4 regions of the Streptomyces sp. NPDC014861 genome follow, and region 2 is predicted to be linked to each of the others. Evidence: riboswitches for the same ligand, from Rfam matches in the RefSeq annotation. Region 2 holds a riboswitch; each other region holds the start of a gene.

Evidence for each region. Region 2 has a riboswitch for cobalamin ahead of ACF1BN_RS04245 (ABC transporter substrate-binding protein). Riboswitches for the same ligand answer to the same signal wherever they lie in the genome.
Region 1: it holds a riboswitch for cobalamin, as region 2 does, so the genes downstream of both, ACF1BN_RS08905 (ABC transporter substrate-binding protein) here and ACF1BN_RS04245 (ABC transporter substrate-binding protein) in region 2, are expected to answer to the same signal.
Region 3: it holds a riboswitch for cobalamin, as region 2 does, so the genes downstream of both, ACF1BN_RS22245 (acyl-CoA thioesterase) here and ACF1BN_RS04245 (ABC transporter substrate-binding protein) in region 2, are expected to answer to the same signal.
Region 4: it holds a riboswitch for cobalamin, as region 2 does, so the genes downstream of both, ACF1BN_RS08265 (hypothetical protein) here and ACF1BN_RS04245 (ABC transporter substrate-binding protein) in region 2, are expected to answer to the same signal.

What each region holds. Positions count from the first base shown of each region.
Region 1 covers NZ_JBIBWV010000003.1:514,977-519,685, reverse strand. The annotation lists gene ACF1BN_RS08915 (glyoxalase superfamily protein) at 1-208, opposite strand, end outside; gene ACF1BN_RS08910 (deoxynucleoside kinase) at 712-1,374, shown strand; cobalamin riboswitch at 1,471-1,594, shown strand; gene ACF1BN_RS08905 (ABC transporter substrate-binding protein) at 1,681-2,742, shown strand; gene ACF1BN_RS08900 (FecCD family ABC transporter permease) at 2,739-3,815, shown strand; gene ACF1BN_RS08895 (ABC transporter ATP-binding protein) at 3,812-4,606, shown strand; gene ACF1BN_RS08890 (SRPBCC family protein) at 4,629-4,709, opposite strand, start outside.
Region 2 covers NZ_JBIBWV010000002.1:92,939-97,647, reverse strand. The annotation lists gene ACF1BN_RS04255 (ABC transporter ATP-binding protein) at 1-475, opposite strand, end outside; gene ACF1BN_RS04250 (FecCD family ABC transporter permease) at 472-1,533, opposite strand; gene ACF1BN_RS04245 (ABC transporter substrate-binding protein) at 1,530-2,504, opposite strand; cobalamin riboswitch at 2,544-2,678, opposite strand; gene ACF1BN_RS04240 (Mov34/MPN/PAD-1 family protein) at 2,664-3,089, opposite strand; gene ACF1BN_RS04235 (amino acid permease) at 3,166-4,593, opposite strand.
Region 3 covers NZ_JBIBWV010000011.1:30,143-34,851, forward strand. The annotation lists gene ACF1BN_RS22235 (helix-turn-helix domain-containing protein) at 1-178, shown strand, start outside; gene ACF1BN_RS22240 (DedA family protein) at 514-1,005, shown strand; gene ACF1BN_RS22245 (acyl-CoA thioesterase) at 1,055-1,498, opposite strand; cobalamin riboswitch at 1,569-1,725, opposite strand; gene ACF1BN_RS22250 (hypothetical protein) at 1,822-2,193, opposite strand; gene ACF1BN_RS22255 (PadR family transcriptional regulator) at 2,409-3,035, shown strand; gene ACF1BN_RS22260 (acyl-CoA dehydrogenase family protein) at 3,174-4,709, shown strand, end outside.
Region 4 covers NZ_JBIBWV010000003.1:357,320-362,028, reverse strand. The annotation lists gene ACF1BN_RS08275 (SigE family RNA polymerase sigma factor) at 1-66, opposite strand, end outside; gene ACF1BN_RS08270 (PP2C family protein-serine/threonine phosphatase) at 235-1,338, opposite strand; gene ACF1BN_RS08265 (hypothetical protein) at 1,581-2,945, opposite strand; cobalamin riboswitch at 3,114-3,253, opposite strand; cobalamin riboswitch at 3,334-3,467, shown strand; gene ACF1BN_RS08260 (prenyltransferase/squalene oxidase repeat-containing protein) at 3,572-4,709, shown strand, end outside.

The DNA of each region.
Region 1 (4,709 bases), on a different contig from region 2:
CGCGGAGGTAGACCAGCGTGTCGGGGCGGGCGTCGCCCTCATGCTCGGACAGGAACAGGCGGACCCCGCCCCGGGCGACCTCGACGAACGCGGGGAATCCCGGTTCGAAGCGGTGCTCCCACTGCTGGGCGAAGCCCAGGCGCTCGTACCAGGCCACGGCCACCGCGGCGTTCTCCACGCGGAGAATGGGGATGACTTCCTCGTGCATGGCGGCATCCTCGCAGACCCCACTGACAGACCCCGCCGACCGAACCCACCGAACCCACAGGCCGACCCCGACGACCGACCCGATGACCGACCCGACCGGCGGACCACCCCGGGACCGCCACGTCCGAAAACCGCCGGCCCCGGGTGAAGATCCGTCCCCCTCGCCCGGCTCCCGGCCCCCGGCTCCCGGCTCCCGGCCTCCGGCTCCCCGGCCCCGCCGGCCGCTCCGACTCGCCCCAAGACCGGGGCGACCGCCCCCGACGCCGGGGCGGAGCGCTCCGGCCGGATCGTCATCTAAAATTTGACGCGGCTGCGGGGCCGCGGCCTGCCGCTTCGAGCGGCGGGCGCGGTACGGCCGGCCCATCGGGACCGCACGGCGTCGATCACGGAATGACCTTGATCACGTCTCCCCGGGGAATCGCCTGACCACCGGCGCGCGTCCGAGTGGTACGGGAGGCCCAGCTCCCCGTCCACGTACAGAAGACCCCCAGGGAGAAGTGAGGTATGCCGGTGATCTGCGTCGGAGGCATGATCGGGATCGGCAAGACGAGTGTGGCCGAGCTGCTCGCCAGGGAGCTGGGCACCGAGGTCTTCTACGAGAGCGTGGACGACAACCCGATCCTGCCGCTCTTCTACTCGGCGAGCCCCGAGGAGATCCAGGCGAAGCGCTACCCCTTCCTCCTCCAGCTGTACTTCCTCCAGACCCGGTTCGCCGCGATCAAGGAGGCGTACAAGCAGGACGACAGCGTCCTCGACCGGTCGATCTACGAGGACTGGTACTTCGCCAAGGTCAACCACGACCTGGGCCGGATCAGCTCCCTGGAGATGCAGGTCTACGAGGGACTGCTCGACGAGATGATGCGCGAGATCGAGGGGCTGCCTTACCGCAAGGCGCCCGACCTCATGGTCTATCTGAAGGCGGACTTCGAGACGGTCCTGCACCGCATCGGACTGCGGGGGCGCGACTTCGAGCAGGACGAGGGCCTGGTCGAGTACTACCGCACGCTCTGGTCCGGGTACGACGACTGGGTGCACCGGCACTACTCCGCCAGCGACGTCCTCGTCGTCGACATGAACAACACCGATGTCGTGAACAACCCCGAGGACGCCGCCCGCGTGGCCCAGGAGGTCAAGAACGCCCTGGCGGAGGTCGCGCACCGCGTCTGACCTGCGCGGGACCCCGGGCGGCGGCAAGATCCCCTGTGATAGCTTGCCCGGGCCAGTCGCACCTCTGTACGTATCGAGGCGGTACGTGCACGGGTCAGGGAATCCGGTGGGAATCCGGAGCTGACGCGCAGCGGTGAGGGTGACGGGCGGGACAACGGCCACTGGGCCCCTCGGGGCCCGGGAAGGCGTCCCGTCCGGACGATCCCGAGTCCGAAGACCTGCTGGCGCCCCGGAGGGCGCACCGCCGTCCGGGGAGCTCCGTACGACAGGCTCCGCGCATGAGCCGTGACGCAGAGGACTCCCGCCGTGCCCTTCGCACACCCCGTCCGCTCCGCCGTGCTGTTCGTGGCCGGTGCCGTTCTCGTCGCCGGCTGCGGCGCGGGCGACCCGGCCTCCGGGCCCTCGGGGAAGGGCCGGGACACCGGCCGGGGTTCCGGCGCGGCCGCCGGCCCCGTCGGTCTCGACAACTGCGGGCAGCGGGTCGAGGTGGCCGAGCCGCCCCGCCGGGCCGTGGCCCTCGACCAGGGATCGGCCGAGATCCTGCTCTCGCTCGGGCTGGCCGACCGCATGGTGGGCACGGCCACCTGGACGGACCCGGTCCTCAAGGGGCTGGAGCAGGCGAACGCCCGGGTCCCCCGGCTCGCCGAGCGGTATCCGTCGTTCGAGAAGGTGCTCGATGCCGAGCCCGACTTCGTCAGCGCCTCGTTCCTCTACACGCTGGGCAAGGGTGGAGTCGCGCCCCGTGAGCGGTTCGCGAAGCTCGGCGTGCCCACCTACCTCTCCCCCTCCGACTGCGTCGGCAAGGACAACAGCGGCGACGGCGACGGCGTGCGGACCGCGCCGCTGACCATGGACACCGTGTACGGCGAGGTCCGCGACCTGGCCAGGATCTTCGGGGTGCCGGAGCGCGGCGAGAAGCTGGTCGGCGAGCTCAGCGCCCGGGTCGCGAAGGCGAAGGCCGGCGCCGACTTCGGCGGCGCCTCCGTCCTCTACTGGTTCTCCGACTCCCAGGGCCCCTACATGGCGGGCTGCTGCGGCGCGCCGGGCATCGTGAGCGGGGTGCTCGGGGTGAAGAACGTCTTCGACGACACGAAGGAGGAGTGGCCGCAGATCAACTGGGAGACCGTCGCCGACCGCGACCCCGACGTGCTGGTGATCGCCGACCTGACCCGCAAGGCCCAGTCCGCCGAGAGCGCCGCGAAGAAGATCGAGTTCCTGGAGTCGCACCCCGTCACGCGGAACATGACGGCGGTGCGCGAGAAGCGGTACGTCACCCTCAGCGGCCAGGCCATGAACCCCACGATCCGTACCGTCGAAGGCATCGAACAGCTGGCCGCCGCGCTGCGGACGCACGGGCTCGCGAAGTGATCCGGCCGGGTCCGGCCGCCGGTCCCGCCGAGGCGGGCGTGGCCGGGGGCCGGCGCCGTGCCGCGGTCGGCACGGCGGTCGCGGGGACGGCCGGGGTCCTCCTCCTGTGCGTCTCCGTGGCGCTCGCCGTCACCATCGGTCCGGCCGACATCCGCGTCGCGGACGCCTGGACCGTGATCGTGTCGCACCTCGGCGGCGAGGCGTCCGCGCTGAGCCCCCTCCGGGAGGGCATCGTCTGGGAACTGCGGCTGCCGCGCACCCTCCTCGCCGCCGCGTGCGGCGCCGGGCTCGCGGTCTGCGGCGCGGTGATGCAGTCGCTGCTGCGCAACCCGCTCGCCGACCCCTTCGTGCTGGGCGTCTCCTCGGGCGCGTCGACCGGGGCGGTCTCCGTCGTCGTCCTCGGCGTGGGCGGGGGTGCGCTGTCCGTCGCGGGAGGGGCGTTCCTGGGCGCGCTCGGTTCGTTCGGCCTCGTCCTGCTGCTCAGCCACACGCTGGGCGGTTCGACGGACCGCGTCGTGCTGGCGGGCGTGGCCGCGATGCAGCTCTTCTCCGCGCTGACCTCGTTCGTGGTGATGACCGCCGCCGACGCCGAGACCACCCGGGGCATCCTCTTCTGGCTGCTCGGCTCGCTCGGCGGGGCGGACTGGTCCGACGTCGGCGTGTGCGCCGCCGTCCTGGCCGTCGCGCTGCTGGTGTGCGGCGGCTACGCCCGTACGCTGGACGCCTTCGCGTTCGGGGAGGACGCGGCGGCGACGCTGGGCGTGGCCGTGGCGCGCACGCGGCTGGTGCTGCTGTCGGTCACCGCGCTGCTCACCGCCGTCCTCGTCGCCGCGGCCGGCGCGATCGGCTTCGTCGGCCTGGTCCTGCCGCACGCGGTGCGCGCCCTCGCCGGCCCCGGTCACGCCAGGCTGCTGCCGCTGACCGCGCTCGCCGGGGCCGTCTTCCTGGTGTGGGCGGACACCCTCGCCCGCACGGTCCTCGACCCGCAGGAGGTCCCGGTCGGCGTGGTGACGTCGCTCGTGGGCGTCCCCGCCTTCGTCCTCGTCCTGTACCGCACCAGGAGCCCCCGATGACCGGCACGTCGACGTCGGTCCACGGCGGTACGGGGCTCCGCGCCGCCCGGGTCTCGCGGACGGCCGGCGGGGCACTGGTGCTGGACGGGGTGAGCATCGCGCCGCGTCCGGGCACGCTGACCGGGCTGCTGGGGCCGAACGGCTCGGGGAAGTCCACGCTGCTGCGCGTCCTGGCGGGCGTCCTCGCGCCGGAGACGGGGGTCGTGACCCTGGACGGCGAACGGCTGGGCGCGGTCCCACGCCGTGCGCTCGCCCGGCGGGTCGCCGTCGTCGAGCAGCACGCCGACACCCAGGTGGACCTCACCGTGGCGGACGCCGTACGCCTCGGCCGCGTCCCGCACCGCCGGGCGTGGTCGCCCCCGACGCCCGCCGACGAGGAGGCCGTCCGGTCCGCGCTCGCCCGCACCGGCCTCACCGATCGCGCGCACCGCGCCTGGCGCACCCTCTCCGGCGGCGAGCGCCAGCGCGTCCAGCTCGCCCGCGCCCTCGCCCAGGAGCCGCGCGAACTGCTGCTCGACGAGCCGACCAACCACCTCGACGTCCACCACCAGCTCGCCCTGATGGCCCTCGTCTCGGATCTGCGCCTCACCTGCGTCATGGCCCTGCACGACCTCAACCTCGCGGCGATGTACTGCGATCACGTGGTCGTGCTCCACGAGGGCCGCGTCGCGGCGGCCGGTCCGGTGGACGAGGTCCTCACCGCGGAGCTCGTCTCCGAGGTCTACGGCGTCCGCGCCGCGGTGACCCACCCGGACCCGGACGGCCGCCCGCACATCCGCTTCGTCCGCTGACCGCTCCCTCCGCGGGCGGCCCTCAGGCGGAGGACGCGGGCGCCGGCCGGTCCGCTCCGTGCTGCTCGCGGACGGCGATGCGGGCGAGCTTCGTCAGCATCAT
Region 2 (4,709 bases):
GGACGAGGAGCCGGGGCTCCTGGACGAGAGCGCGGGCGACCAGGGCGCGCTGGCGCTCGCCGCCGGAGAGCGTCGGGTAGGCGCGGTCGGCGAGCGCGGTGAGGCCGACGCGGGCGAGGGCGGCGTCGGTGCGGGCGGCGTCGTCGGCGGTGTCGCCCTCCCAGAACCGCTTGTGCGGGGAGCGGCCGAGGGTGACGAGTTCGCGGACGGTGACCTCGAATTCGAGGGTGGTGTCCTGCGGGACGGTGGCCACCCGGCGGGCGCGGGCCTTGGGGCCGAGGGCGCGCAGGTCGGCGCCGTCGAGCAGGGCGCGGCCCGCGGTGGGGGCGAGGGTGCCGTAGACGCAGCGCAGGAGGGTGGTCTTGCCGCTGCCGTTGGGGCCGATGAGGCCGACGGTCTCGCCGGGGCGGGCGGTGAGGTGGGCGTCGCGGAGCCGGTGCTCGTACGAGAGGCCCTCGATGCGCAGTCCGGTCACAGGGCGGCTCCTTCGGGACGTCGGCGCATCAGCCAGAGGAAGAGCGGGCCGCCGGTGAGGGCGGTGAGGACGCCGACGGGGATGTCCTGGGGGGCGGCGACGGTGCGGGCGCCGAGGTCGGCGACGACGAGGGCGACGGCGCCGCCGAGCGCGGCGACGGGCAGCAGCCGGCGGTGCGGCGCTCCGACGAGGAGGCGGGCGGCGTGCGGGACCATCAGGCCGATGAAGCCGACGGCGCCGCTGGCGGCGACCATCACGGCGGTGACGAGGGAGGCGAGGAGGAAGACGGCGGCGCGGAAGCGGCCGGTGTCGAGGCCGAGGACGGTGGCGCCCTCGTCGCCGGTGAGGAGCAGGTCGAGCGGGCGGGCGAGGGCGAGCAGGACGCCGGTGCCGAGGATCAGGACGACGGTGGGCAGCACGAGGGTGTCCCAGCGGGCGGAGCCGAGGCCGCCGAAGGACCAGTAGAGGGCTTCCTGGAAGTGCTCGGGGCGGGCGGCGGCGACCAGGACGAGGGTGGTGAGGGCGGTGAGGATGTACGAGACGGCGACGCCGGCGAGGACGAGCCGGGGGCCGGTCATGGTGGAGCCGCGGCGGGCCAGCGCGTAGACGAGGACGAGGGCGACGAGGGAGCCGGCGAAGGCCCCGGCGGGCAGGGCGAGGGTGGTGGTGAGCCCGCCGCCGATGCCGAGGACCAGGACGAGGACGGCGCCGGTGGAGGCCCCGGAGGAGATCCCGAGCAGGAAGGGGTCGGCGAGCCGGTTGCGGACGAGGGCCTGGAGGACGGTCCCGACGACCGCGAGCCCGGCGCCGACCACGATCCCGAGGACCACCCGGGGCAGCCGGACGTCGAGCACGATGGTGCGGTACGGGGAGGGGGCCGCGTTCCCGGTGAGGGCTTCGAGCACCTGGCCGGGCGGGATCCGTACGGAGCCGAGCGCGAGGGAGCCGAGCACGGCGGCGGCGAGGGCGGCGAGCAGCCCGGCGACGACGAGGGCGTACCGGCCCCGGCCGGGCGTCGCCGCCGCCGGAGGGGCCGGGGCGGCGGCGACGGCGGTCATCGGCCGGCGGCCGGGTGGAGCTGGGCGGCGAGCTTGTCGACGGCGGCCGGGACGCGGACGCCGAGGACGGTGTCGGAGAGCGGGAGGACGGCGAAGCGGCGGTTCTTGACCGCGGGGACGTCCTTGAGGGCGGGGTCGTCGAGGAGGCGCTTCTTCTTCTGCTCGACGGTGGTGGAGCCGTAGTCGTAGATGACGATGACCTCGGGCTTGCGGGCGACGACCTGCTCCCAGGCGGCGTCGCCGAAGGCCTTGGGGAGGTCGGCGAAGACGTTGCGGCCGCCGGCCCGGCTGATGAGCTCGTTGCCGATGCCCTTGCCGCCGGCGGTGAAGGCGGTCTTGTCGCCGCTGTCGTAGACGAAGACGGAGACGGGGTCGAGGTCGCCGAGGCGCTTCTCGGTGGCGGCGACGGTGGCGCGGGCCTCCTTGTTCCACTTCTCGGCCCGGTCGGGGACGCCGAAGGTGCGGCCGACCTCGGTGACCTCGCGGTAGAGGTCGTCGACGGAGGGGGTGCCGGCGGGGCAGGACTCGCTGTTGAGGCGGGTGGTGATGCCGGCCCTGCCCAGGTCGTCGCGGCCGCGGCCGTCCTTGGCGTCGAAGGCGGAGGCGTAACCGCCGTAGACGAAGTCGGGGTTCGCGGCGAGCAGCGCCTCCTTGGAGGGGTACTCCTTCGACAGCACGGGGACGGAGTCGTACGCCCGCTTGTAGGCGGGGAGGATCGCGTCGTCGAGGTAGGCGGTGCCGGCGAGGGACTTCTCCAGGCCGAGGGCGAGGAGGATCTCGGTGACGTGCTGGTTCATGGTGACCGCGCGCTTCGGCGGGGCCTGGAAGGTGGTGGTCTCGCCGCAGTTGGTGACGGTGTACGGGAAGCCGGGGGCGGGCTTCGCGGCGTCCTCGCTGCTCGCGGGGCCGGCGCAGGCGGCGAGCAGGGGCAGCAGGGCGGTGGCGGCGAGCAGCCGGGGGCGCCTGGTCATGGCGAAGGGCCTCCTCCGGGGATTTCCACGTCCCCGATCGGTGGTGAGAAGGCGGCAGGTCAGTTCCTGGCTTCCACACGGGGTGTGGTCACAGTGGCGGGACCGCGCCGGATTCGCACCGGCTTCCTGGTTCCTGCCGCCCTGAAGGTCGGGGCCAGACTACTCGTACGCCTCGACGACCTTGACGTCCTCCTCGGTCACGACGCCCTCGACGATCGTGTAGGAGCGGAACTGGAAGGGTCCGGCGGCGTCGGTGTCGGCGGTGGAGACGAGCACGTAGTGGGCGCCGGGCTCGTTGGCGTAGGTGATGTCGGTGCGGGAGGGGTACGCCTCGGTCGCCGTGTGCGAGTGGTAGATGATCACGGGCTCCTCGTCCCGGTCGTCCATCTCGCGGTAGAGCTTGAGGAGGTCGGCGGAGTCGAACTCGTAGAAGGTGGGCGAGCGGGCGGCGTTGAGCATCGGGATGAAGCGCTCGGGGCGGCCCGAGCCGACCGGCCCCGCGACGACGCCGCAGGCCTCGTCGGGGTGGTCCGCGCGGGAGTGTTCCACGATCCGGTCGTACAGGTCCCGGGTGATGGTCAGCATGCCGACAGGATAAGCAGACGGGCCGCCCCGTACCGAGGGATGGTACGGAACGGCCCGGATGCCGAGACGGTGCTGGTCAGGAGCGCTTGACGAAGGCGGCGCCCTCGGGGTTGCGGGCCTTGAGCACCAGGTAGGACACGGTGAGGATCAGTCCCCAGACGGGGGCGCAGTAGAGCGAGACGCGGGCGCCCTCGTCGATGCCCATCATCACGATGACCATGCCGATGAAGAGCAGCGCGAACCAGCTCGTCCAGGGGGCGCCGGGGGCCTTGAAGGTGGACTCGGGCAGCTCGCCCCGGTCGCACTTGCGGCGGTAGCGGATCTGGCTGACGAGGATCATGATCCAGGCCCACATGCCGGAGATGGTCGCGAAGGAGACCACGTACTCGAAGGCCTTGCCCGGGGCGACGTAGTTGATCCAGACGCCGACGAGCATGAGCGCGGCGGAGAAGGTCAGGCCGAGGAGCGGGGTGCCGCCCTTGGTGAGCCGGGTGAAGACCTTCGGGCCCTGGCCGTTGAGCGCGAGGTCGCGCAGCATGCGGCCGGTGGAGTACATGCCGGAGTTGCAGGAGGAGAGCGCGGCCGTCAGCACGACGAAGTTGACGATGGCGGCGCCGACGCCGAGGCCCATCTTCTCGAAGGCGGCGACGAACGGGGAGACGCCCGGCTGGAACTCGGTCCAGGGGACGACCGACAGGATCATGATCAGGGCGCCGACGTAGAAGACGGCGATGCGCCACGGCACGGTGTTGATGGCCTTGGGCAGGACGGTCTTCGGGTCCTTGGACTCGCCCGCGGTGACGCCGACGAGCTCGACGGCGAGGAAGGCGAACATCACGATCTGCAGGGTCATCAGCGTGGAGCCGACGCCGTTGGGGAAGAAGCCGCCCTGGTTCCAGAGGTGGGCCACCGTGGCGGTGTCACCGGCGTCGGAGAAGCCGACGGTGAGGATGCCGGCGCAGATCAGGATCATGCCGATGATGGCGGTGACCTTGACCATGGAGAACCAGAACTCCAGCTCGCCGAAGAGCTTCACGGAGATCAGGTTGGCGCCGTAGAGGATCACGGTGAAGACGAGGGCGGAGATCCATTGCGGGATGTCCCACCAGTACGTCATGTAGGTGGCCGCGGCGGTGACCTCGGTGATGCCGGTGACGACCCAGAAGAGCCAGTACGTCCAGCCCGTGACGAAGCCGGCGAAGGGGCCGACGAACTCGCGGGCGTACTCCGCGAAGGAGCCCGACACCGGTCGGTACATGAGCAGTTCGCCCAGGGCCCGCATGATGAAGAAGATGACCAGACCGGCGATCGCGTACGCCAGGATGAGGCTGGGGCCGGCCTTGTGGATGGCCTTGCCGGCGCCGAGGAAGAGCCCGGTGCCGATCGCGCCGCCGATGGCGATCATCTGGATCTGGCGGGCGCCGAGGCCACGCTGGTAGCCCTCGCCGCCGTCCACGGCCCCGTCGGTGCCGTCGTGCTGCTTGTCGACCTGCACTGAGGTCATGGTGGTGCGCCTTTCTCCATGCTGATCCGCGCGACATCGAGTGCGTCTGCTGCGGATCAGGTCCTGATCCCCCCGGATATGGATGGAGTGCCACCGGCGGTCAGCCGGCTGGGGCG
Region 3 (4,709 bases), on a different contig from region 2:
CGACCACGATCTGGTGCTCGACCCGGGGGAGGTGGCCGAGTTCGGCACCCGCCTGCCGCACTGGTTCGGCACCACGGGGCAGGGGCCGGTCGAGGTGCTGAGCCTCTTCGGGCGGCAGGGCGAGCGGATGCACGTCCGCGCCCGCCCCGCACACCGGACGCCCTCCTCCGGCACGTGAGCCGGAGGAGGAGGGCGGGGGCCCGGTCCCCGCCGCTGACGCGCGGTGCCGCCCGAGTCCGTGGCCGACAGGGCGTCGAGGGGTGAGGAGCGGGCGGGACGGGTAGCTCATGGGGCGTCGGGGGTGCGCCCGATTCGGCGTACGCGCGTTCGGTTAGGGTGGCCTTGCTGGATGTCCGGCTCGGTGACGGGGGCGGGTTCGGATGTCGGTACGGTGGGGTCCAGGCGACGGAACGGGCAGAGGCGGAGCGCAGGTGACAGGCGGAGACCGGGCTGGTGCCCGTCGTGGGACCGCTGGGGCGGGACGCTCGCCGCGGGTGACCAGGACGAGGCGCCGTGGGTGAGATCCTGCGCGTGGCCGGAGCCCTGTACGTGATCGTTCTGCTCAGGGCCGGAGGGACCTTCGCCGTCGGCTGGCTCACCGGCGCCGGCGCCAGGCGCGGCAGGTTCGCCGAGCGGATGGCCACCGCCAGGTTCCAGCGCGCCGAACGGGCCATCCAGCGCTGGGGCGCGCCCGTCGTGGCCGTCTCCTTCCTGACCGTGGGCTTCCAGACCGCCGCCAACTTCCTCGCCGGCACCATGCGGATGCCGCTGCCGCGCTACCTGCCCGCGCTGTTCGTGGGCGGAGCGGCCTGGGCCGTGATCTACGCCGTCTTCGGGATCGGCGCGCTCGCCGCGCTGGGCGCGCTGTTCGCCCGGCACACGGCGCTCGGCGTGGCCGGGGTGGCCGTCCTCCTCCTCGCCGTGTGCGGGGCCGTGGTCCACCACAGGCGACGGGCGGCGGCGGACGCCCCGGACACGGGCGCCGGGGCGGCCGGGCAGTCCTGAAGCGTCCGCCGCCCCGAGGGGCGGCGGATCCTCCGCTGCGCGGCCGGGGTCAGGAGACGCCGGCGTTCACCACGTGGAGGGCGGGCACCGGGCGGGGGGAGCCTTCGGCGTCGATGGCGACGAAGGTGAGGAAGGCGGTCGCGACCTCGGTGGCGGGGCCGGAGCTGTTCCAGCGCTCGGAGGTCACCCGGACGCCGACGGTCATGGAGGTCCGGCCCGCCCGTTCCAGACCGGCCTCCACGCTGAGCAGGTCCCCGGCCCGGACCGGGGCGAGGAAGGTCATCCGGTCCACCGACACGGTCACCGCCGGCCCGTCGGCGTGACGCCCGGCCGCTGCGGCGGCGGCGTCGTCGATCAGCTTCATCATGACGCCACCGTGGATGGTGCCGTACAGGTTCGTGTCGTGCTCGCTCATGATGTGGGCGAGCACCACCCGGGAGTCGTCCGGGGTCTTGGCGGGGCGGGCGGATGCGGAGACGGCACGATCGGCCACGTCAACTCTCCTTCGCGAGTCGCGGCGGGCTGCACCGCGCGCACGGGTCGCCGGCGCGCGGACAGCGGGCAGGTCTTCGGACTCGCGGGCACGCCCACCGGATCTCCACCCGGCGGACCCCTACTGGCCGTCGCTTCCCAGGTCCTCCCGGACCCAGTGCGTATGACGGCGGTCGTTCCCGCTCACCGCTGCGGGGCAGTCCCGGATTCCCACCGGGTTCCCTCTTACGACGCCTCCCGTACGGCGGACGGGGGCGAACCAGCTGCACCCGCCAGCGTACGCGCCGCACCCGCCCGCGCGGACCCTCCCCCCGGCCCGACCTGCTACTCCGTGCGCAGGGCCGTGGCCGTACGGGTCCTCGCCGCCCAGCCGGCGGGGAGGAGGGCGCCCAGGACGGCGATGAGGAGGCCGCCGAGGGCCAGGGGGACGAGTTCGGCGGCGCCGTACACGTCGAGGACGGAGGCGGGGAGGCGGAGCCCCACGCTGTCGGCCATCGCGGGCACGACCCGGCCGTGCAGGACCATCCCGAGAGGTACGCCCAGGGCGCCCGCGACCGTTCCGGTCACGGCGACCGAGGTGAGGACCGTCACCACGGGACGGGAGCAGCTGGACGCGCCGGCCGGACGGGTGCGGGACGCCGGGCTGCCGGTGTCGTCGGCGGTGACCGGCGCACCCCGGGAGCTGCCGTCCGGCATCGGGCGCGCCGCCTACCGGGGTGGTGCAGGAGGCGCATCCCCGCGCGGCGCAGCACGCGGCGGGCGCGACGTCCGCCGCGACCGTCGCGTACGGCCCGGACCGGCCACGGCTACGGGTTCCCCGCGCCCGTCGCCCCGCCGTGCGCCCGTGAGGCGCGTCTCACCGGCGTCCGCCCTTCTTGCTATGCAACCAGTTGCATAGCAAGATCGGAGGCATGGCGCTCGAACACGCGATCCTCGTGTCCCTGCTGGAGAAGCCGGGGTCCGGATACGAACTGGCCCGGCGGTTCGACCGGTCCATCGGCTACTTCTGGACCGCCACCCACCAGCAGATCTACCGCGTCCTCAAGCGGATGGAGAACGACGGCTGGGTCGCCGCCCGCGAAGTGCCGCAGCAGGGGCGGCCGGACAAGAAGGAGTACTCCGTCGCCGACCTCGGGCACGCGGCGCTCAGCTCCTGGCTGCACGAACCCATCGAACCCGAGAGCGTCCGGCACGACCTCGCCGTCAAGATCCGCGGCGCCGCCTTCGACGACCCCGCCGGTCTCGTCCGCGAGGTCGAGCGGCACCGGCGGACGCACACCGACCGCCTCGCCCACTACCTCGCGGGCGAGGCCCGGGACTTCCCGCCGCATGCCGCCGCGCCCACGCCCCCGGACGCCGCCCCCGCGCCCCCGCACGCCGCCGCCGCGCCCACGAGCGGAGCGCCGGACGCCGGCCCCGCCGCGCCCCCGGACGCCGAGCGCGAGCTCCAGCACGTCGTGCTGCGGGGCGGCATCGCGTACGAACGCATGATGATCGCGTGGCTCGACGACGTCCTCGCCACCCTGCACCGGTTCTGAGACCACCCGAGACCCCTCGTCCTTCCGGTCCACCCCCAAGCCCTCGCCCTCCCCACCACCCCCGGGCCTGCGCTCCCCCCATCCACCCCCAAGCCCTCGCCCCTCCCACCCACCCCTCCTTCCCTCAAGGCGGAACCCATGGCCGACGCGCTGCTCTTCAACCCCCGCACCTACGACCCCACGCACTTCGACCCGGAGACCCGCAGGCTGCTGCGCGCCACCGTCGACTGGTTCGAGGAGCGCGGCAAGCGCCGGATCATCGAGGACTACCGCACCCGCGCCTGGCTCGGCGACTTCCTCGACTTCGCCGCGAAGGAAGGGCTCTTCGCCACCTTCCTGACCCCCGCCGCCGAGGCCGGCGACCACGCCGACAAGCGCTGGGACACCGCCCGCATCGCCGCCCTCAACGAGATCCTCGGCTTCTACGGGCTCGACTACTGGTACGCCTGGCAGGTCACCATCCTCGGCCTCGGCCCGGTCTGGCAGAGCGACAACGCCGCCGCCCGCGCCCGCGCCGCCGAACTCCTCGACCAGGGCGAGGTGTTCGCCTTCGGCCTCTCCGAGAAGGCGCACGGCGCCGACATCTACTCCACCGACATGCTCCTCACCCCCGACGGCGAGGGCGGCTTCCGCGCCACCGGCTCCAAGTACTACATCGGCAACGGCAACAAGGCGGGGCTCGTCTCCGTCTTCGGCCGCCGCACCGACGTCGAGGGCCCCGACGGCTACGTCTTCTTCGCCGCGGACAGCCGCCACCCCGCCTACCACCTGGTCAAGAACGTCGTCGACTCCTCCAAGTTCGTCAGCGAGTTCCGCCTGGAGGAGTACCCGGTCGCCGCCGAGGACGTCCTGCACACCGGCCGCGCCGCCTTCGACGCCGCCCTCAACACCGTCAACGTCGGCAAGTTCAACCTCTGCACCGCCTCCATCGGCATCTGCGAGCACGCGATGTACGAGGCCGTCACCCACGCGCAGAACCGGATCCTGTACGGCCGCCCCGTCACCGCCTTCCCGCACGTGCGGCGCGAACTCACCGACGCCTACGTGCGGCTGGCCGGCATGAAGCTCTTCAGCGACCGCGCCGTCGACTACTTCCGCACCGCCGGACCCGACGACCGCCGCTACCTCCTCTTCAACCCGATGACGAAGATGAAGGTGACCACCGAGGGCGAGAAGGTCGTCGACCTCATGTGGGACGTCCTCGCCGCCAAGGGCTTCGAGAAGGACAACTACTTCGCCCAGGCGGCCGTCGAGATCCGCGGCCTGCCCAAGCTGGAGGGCACGGTCCACGTCAACCTCGCCCTCATCCTCAAGTTCCTCCGCAACCACCTCCTCGACCCGGTCGACCACCCGGCCGTCCCCACCCGTCTCGACGCCGCCGACGACGCCTTCCTCTTCCGCCAGGGCCCCGCCCGCGGCCTCGGCTCCGTCCGCTTCCACGACTGGCGGCCCGCCTTCGACGCGTACGACCGGCTCCCGAACGTCGTCCGCTTCCGCGAACAGGCCGACGCGCTCTGCGACTTCGTCCGCACCGCCGCCCCCGACGAGGCCCAGAGCCGCGACCTCGACCTGCTCCTCGCGGTCGGCCAGCTCTTCGCGCTCGTCGTCCACGCCCAGCTCGTGCTGGAGCAGGCCGCCCTCACCGGTCTCGACGACGACGTCCTCGACGAGCTC
Region 4 (4,709 bases), on a different contig from region 2:
GTACAACTGCCCCGTGAGCCGCGCCACCGCATGGGCGTAGAACTCTTCGAACTCCTCGACCGTCAACGAACGACTCCCGCATCTCCGACTACACCCCGCATACGCCTGCCGCCGGGTCCCCGGTTGACACGGGAACCCCACGATCAGAGTGATCGTGGTCACACGGCCGGACCGGCAGGACACGCGTCGCAGCGGCCGTACGGGACGGCCGCGCGATCGTCCCGATCCACGGCGTCAGCCCGGCCCGGGCGCGTCCAGGGTGAGGATCAGGAGGGAGACGTCGTCCTGGATCGCGGGGGCGAAGCGGCTCAGGTCCGCCCAGATCGCGTCGGGCAGCTCGTCCGGCCCGAGGCCGGTCATCCGGGCCAGGCGCGCGGCGAAGGGGTAGAAGGCGCCGGTCGTGTCCCGCGCCTCCAAGACGCCGTCCGACGCGAGGAGGAGCCGGTCACCGGGAAGGAGCGACATGGTCGCCGCGGTTCCGGGCGCGATGTCGGCGAGGCCCAGCCCCAGGGGCGGTCCCGGGTCGAGGTCGAGGGTGCGCACGGCGCCGCCGCGCAGCAGGACCGGCGGTGGGTGGCCGCAGGCCAGGACGCGGACCTCCCGGCCGTGCGGGGCGAAGTCCAGGAGGACGGCCGTGGCGAAGAGTTCCGCGTGCTCCGTGCGCGCCGAGTCGACCACCAGCCTGCGGTCCAGCCGTGCCGCGACCGCCTCGGCGTCCGCGTCGTCCAGGACGGCCTCGCGGAACGCCCCGAGGACGGACGCGACCGTGGCGACGGCCGACAGGCCGTGGCCCTGTACGTCGCCGAGGACCGCCCGCACCCCGTAGGGGCCGGCCCTGACGTCGAAGAAGTCGCCGCCCACCAGCGTGCCCGCCTCGGCGGCCCGGTAGAGGCTCGCGCAGCGCACGGGACCCACCCGCCGCCGCACCTCGGGGACGATGGCCCGCTGGGCCGTCTCGGCGACGGCCCGTTCCAGGTCGAGCTGCTCGTCCCTGCGCCCGCGGACGAAGGAGACGAAGACGCTCAGGGTGGCGACGAAGCCGAGGGTGACGAGGTCGGTGTTCCCCGGCCGGTCGAGGTGGAAGGCGGGCAGGGTCAGCAACGCGATCGTCGCCGCGCCGAGGAGGGCCGTGGCCAGCGGTCCGTACGCCAGGACGGCCAGCGGGGAGACGGCGCCGAGCAGGAAGCCGATGTCCACCGGGACGGAGTCGGTGAGGGACGCGATCCCCACCCCGACGAGCAGGAGCACGGGCAGGACCCGGACCCAGCGGGGCGGCGGCGCCCCGCGCAGCCAGCTCCGCCGGTACGCGCCGTTCACCGCCTTCCCCGGCTTCACCACACCACCAGGCTCCTACGCCGGTGGGCCCCGCGCATTCCACGCCTCGCGCCCCGGGGGCCGGCGGGACGTGCCGTCGACCCCCGGGGCCCGGCTTCAGGGGGTCCCCGTGATCGGTCCAGCCCTCGGGCGTCGCCACAGCGGGGCGGTCACTCACGGACGAGGAGCCGTCACGCGTGGCGACATGGGCCGGGCGGGCGGGCAGCGACGGGGGACGGCGTCCGCCCGTCGTGCCCCGGCCGCTGTCAGGCGCCCCAGCGCAGCGCGAGGGTGTCGCCGAGGTTGACGGTCGTCTCGCGGAGGGCTCCGGTGAAGGCGGAGCCGTCGGTGCTGACCTTCCAGGTGTTCGATCCGCTGTTGGCCTTGCCGTTGAGCGCGGTGATCGCACCGGTGCCCGACGCGGGGGTGACGCCGGTGACGCAGCCGGACGGGGTGGCCGCGCCCGTCGCGGCGGCGAGGACGTCCCCGAGGGTCGTGGTCGCGGCCGTGGGCGTGAAGGAGACCGCGCACACCTTGAGGTTGCCGGCGCCGTCGTCGACGGTGAGCGCGAGCTTGGTGGCGGTCCCCGGGGTGAACGCCGACTGGGCGACCCACTGGGGGGCGCCCGGGGTGACCGGCACCGGCGGGGCAGCGGTGAAGCCGCCTCCGGCGACCGCGCGCAGCGCGTCGATCGAGGAGTACGCGGAGGGAGTGGTGTCGGCGGGCTTGTACTTGAAGCCGCCCGCCGGGTTGTACTGGTTGGCGAGGAGGAAGTCGATCGGGGTCTTGGTGGCGAGGGTGGTGAACTCCGCCGACTGCGGGTTGAATCCGCAGGCGTTCAGGCCGGAGACGCCCCAGCCGTTGGAGCTGGTGTTGACGCCGTAGAGGGAGTTGAACGCGCCCGAGGAGCTGACGAGCTTGCCCTTGAGGAAGTTCTTGGCCTGAACGACGTCCGCGTCGGTGTTCGGGACGCCGGAGACGCACAGGGCGGCCATCGCGGCGCCGGTCATGTCGATGTCGCTCGCGGTGTTGATGGCGGTGGGGTTGCCCTCCACCTTCTGGTAGGTCCAGCCGCCGTCGTTGTGCTGGTTGGCGCGGAGACGGGCGACCATCGCGGCGGTCAGGGCCTGCGGGACGCGGGCGGAGCCGGCCTGGGTCTTCGCGCCGCCGAGGGCGAGAGCCGCGAAGACGGTGCCGTTGAAGTTGGCGGAGGGGCCGAAGTAGCCCGGCTCGGCGGTCTGCCAGTACGCGTAGATGTGCGCGATGAGGTTGCGCGAGGCCGAGACGCGGGCCGGGTCGATGCCGGCGGCGTAGGCGTTCAGCGCGCCGCGCTCGTAGTCGGTGACCACCGGGGTGGCGGACGGCCAGCCCGCCGTGGACAGCAGGTTGCGGTAGACGGTTCTGGCGTTCTTGGTGGTGTCGCCGCCGGGTGCCACGTCGACGACGGCGGTGCCCGCGGCGGCGAAGGCGCTGAACGCCCACTCGTTGGAGAGACCCGAGCCGGCGTACGAACCATCCGCTGCCTGGAGGGACTTGAGGTAGGCGACGCCGTTGGTCTTGGACGTCGCGATCTGCGCGGGGGTGGAGGTCGCGAAGGCGGGGAGCGTGCTGAGCGCGAAGGCGCCGAGCATCGCCGGCACCGCGAGCGCGAGACGGCGTGAGGTGCGGGGAAGGGACAAGGCGTGCTCCTGAAGTCGGCGGACGCCGGCCGCTCCGGTCGCACGCGCGCGTCGCCGTGCCGGAGCACGGCCAGGGCATGGCATGGCCGGGGACCGCCGTCCGGAACGCGTGGTACGGCTTCGAGTCGTGCGTCGCCGAATGGGCATTCGGGCTCGGGAAACGGCCCCCGCCGTCCCACACCGCTGCGCGTCAGCTCCGGCTTCGCACCGGATTCCCCCATGTGGCAGCCCAGGACGCTACCCGAACGGTGGAGGTACCGCCAGCGTCGTCCGGAGGGGCGTGCACGACGAGCGGTCGGGCCTCGCCGGTGAGACGCGGACCACCTTGACGGTGCCGACCGATCCGTGTTGCACTCCGGCTGATAAGCAATCAGCACCAGGGGAAGCCGGTCGAATTCCGGCGCTGACCCGCAACCGTAGACCCGGCTCGTCCCGGGTGAGTCGGAATGCCTGGGCTGGAACAGAGCACGAAGAACGCCGTCGCGGACTACGGCGTGGTCGTCACCGCCCCGCCACGGCGTCGCCGTCGCGAGGCCATCGCCACGTACGCACCCGCCCGGCAGAGACGAGGGGCCGCGGTGGGGACCGAACAGCAGGCGAGACGGTGGTCGGGGGCGGGACGACGCCTGGTGTCCGTCCTGACCGTCTCCTTTCTGACGCTCGGCGCGGGCCTGGCCCACTTCACGGCCGCCGCGCCGGCGAGCGCCGACCCGATCAAGAAGTGCACCCGCACCTCCGGCGCGATCGTCGCCGTCGACTTCGGCCACTGGGGCGGCCCCGTGGTGCGCGGCTGCGACGCCACCCCCACGACCGGCTACGAGCTGCTGCGGTCCGGCGGGTTCAGCACCACGGGTACGGAGCACGACGGTCCCGCGTTCATCTGCCGCATCGGCAACGGCTCGTTCGACCGGGGCAAGCAGTACCCCACTCCGGCCCAGGAGGACTGCGTCCTCACCCCGCAGGCCACCGCCTACTGGTCGTACTGGATCGCCTCACCCGGGCAGCGGAAGTGGACGTACAGCCCGCTGGGGGCCATGTCCCGCACGCTCAAGCCGGGCGACGTGGACGCCTGGGTCTTCGGCGGCACCGACATCGGCGGCACCAAGGGCCGGCCCACCTTCACCCCCGACGACGTCCGCGCGGAGGGCGGCGACCCGCCGGACCCGAGCGACCCGCCCGCCCCGAACGTGCCGCCGGGCTCGGTCGATCTGCCGGGCGCGGCCCGCTGGCTCACCGACCGGCTGACGAACGGTCAGCGGGTGGTCAACGAGGGCGACACGGTGCCGAACTACCTCGCCACCACCGAAGCGGCCTGGGCCCTGGCCGCCGCCGACGGCGAGAGCCCCGCGGCCCGCAGGGTCGCCGCCTTCCTGGCCAGGCCCGAGCACACCGACGCCTACGCCTACCCCGCCGGGAAGGACGAGGCGCCCGACGCCACCGCCGCCGCCCGCCTCGCGCTCGTCGCCGAGGCCACCGGCAGGGACCCGCGCGACTTCGGCGGCCACGATCTCCTCGGCGACCTCCTGGCGAACGTCTGCCTCAGCGGCTCGGACGCGCCGCAGCCCGTCCCCGGCTGCGCCACCACGGGCGATTTCCGTACGACGGGGCAGACCGAGGGGCAGGCCCTCGCCGTCATCGCCCTGTTGAACGGTGAGGTGACCCCGCCGGCCGAGGCGGTGACGCGGCTGGCTCAACTCCAGTGCGACGACGGCGGAT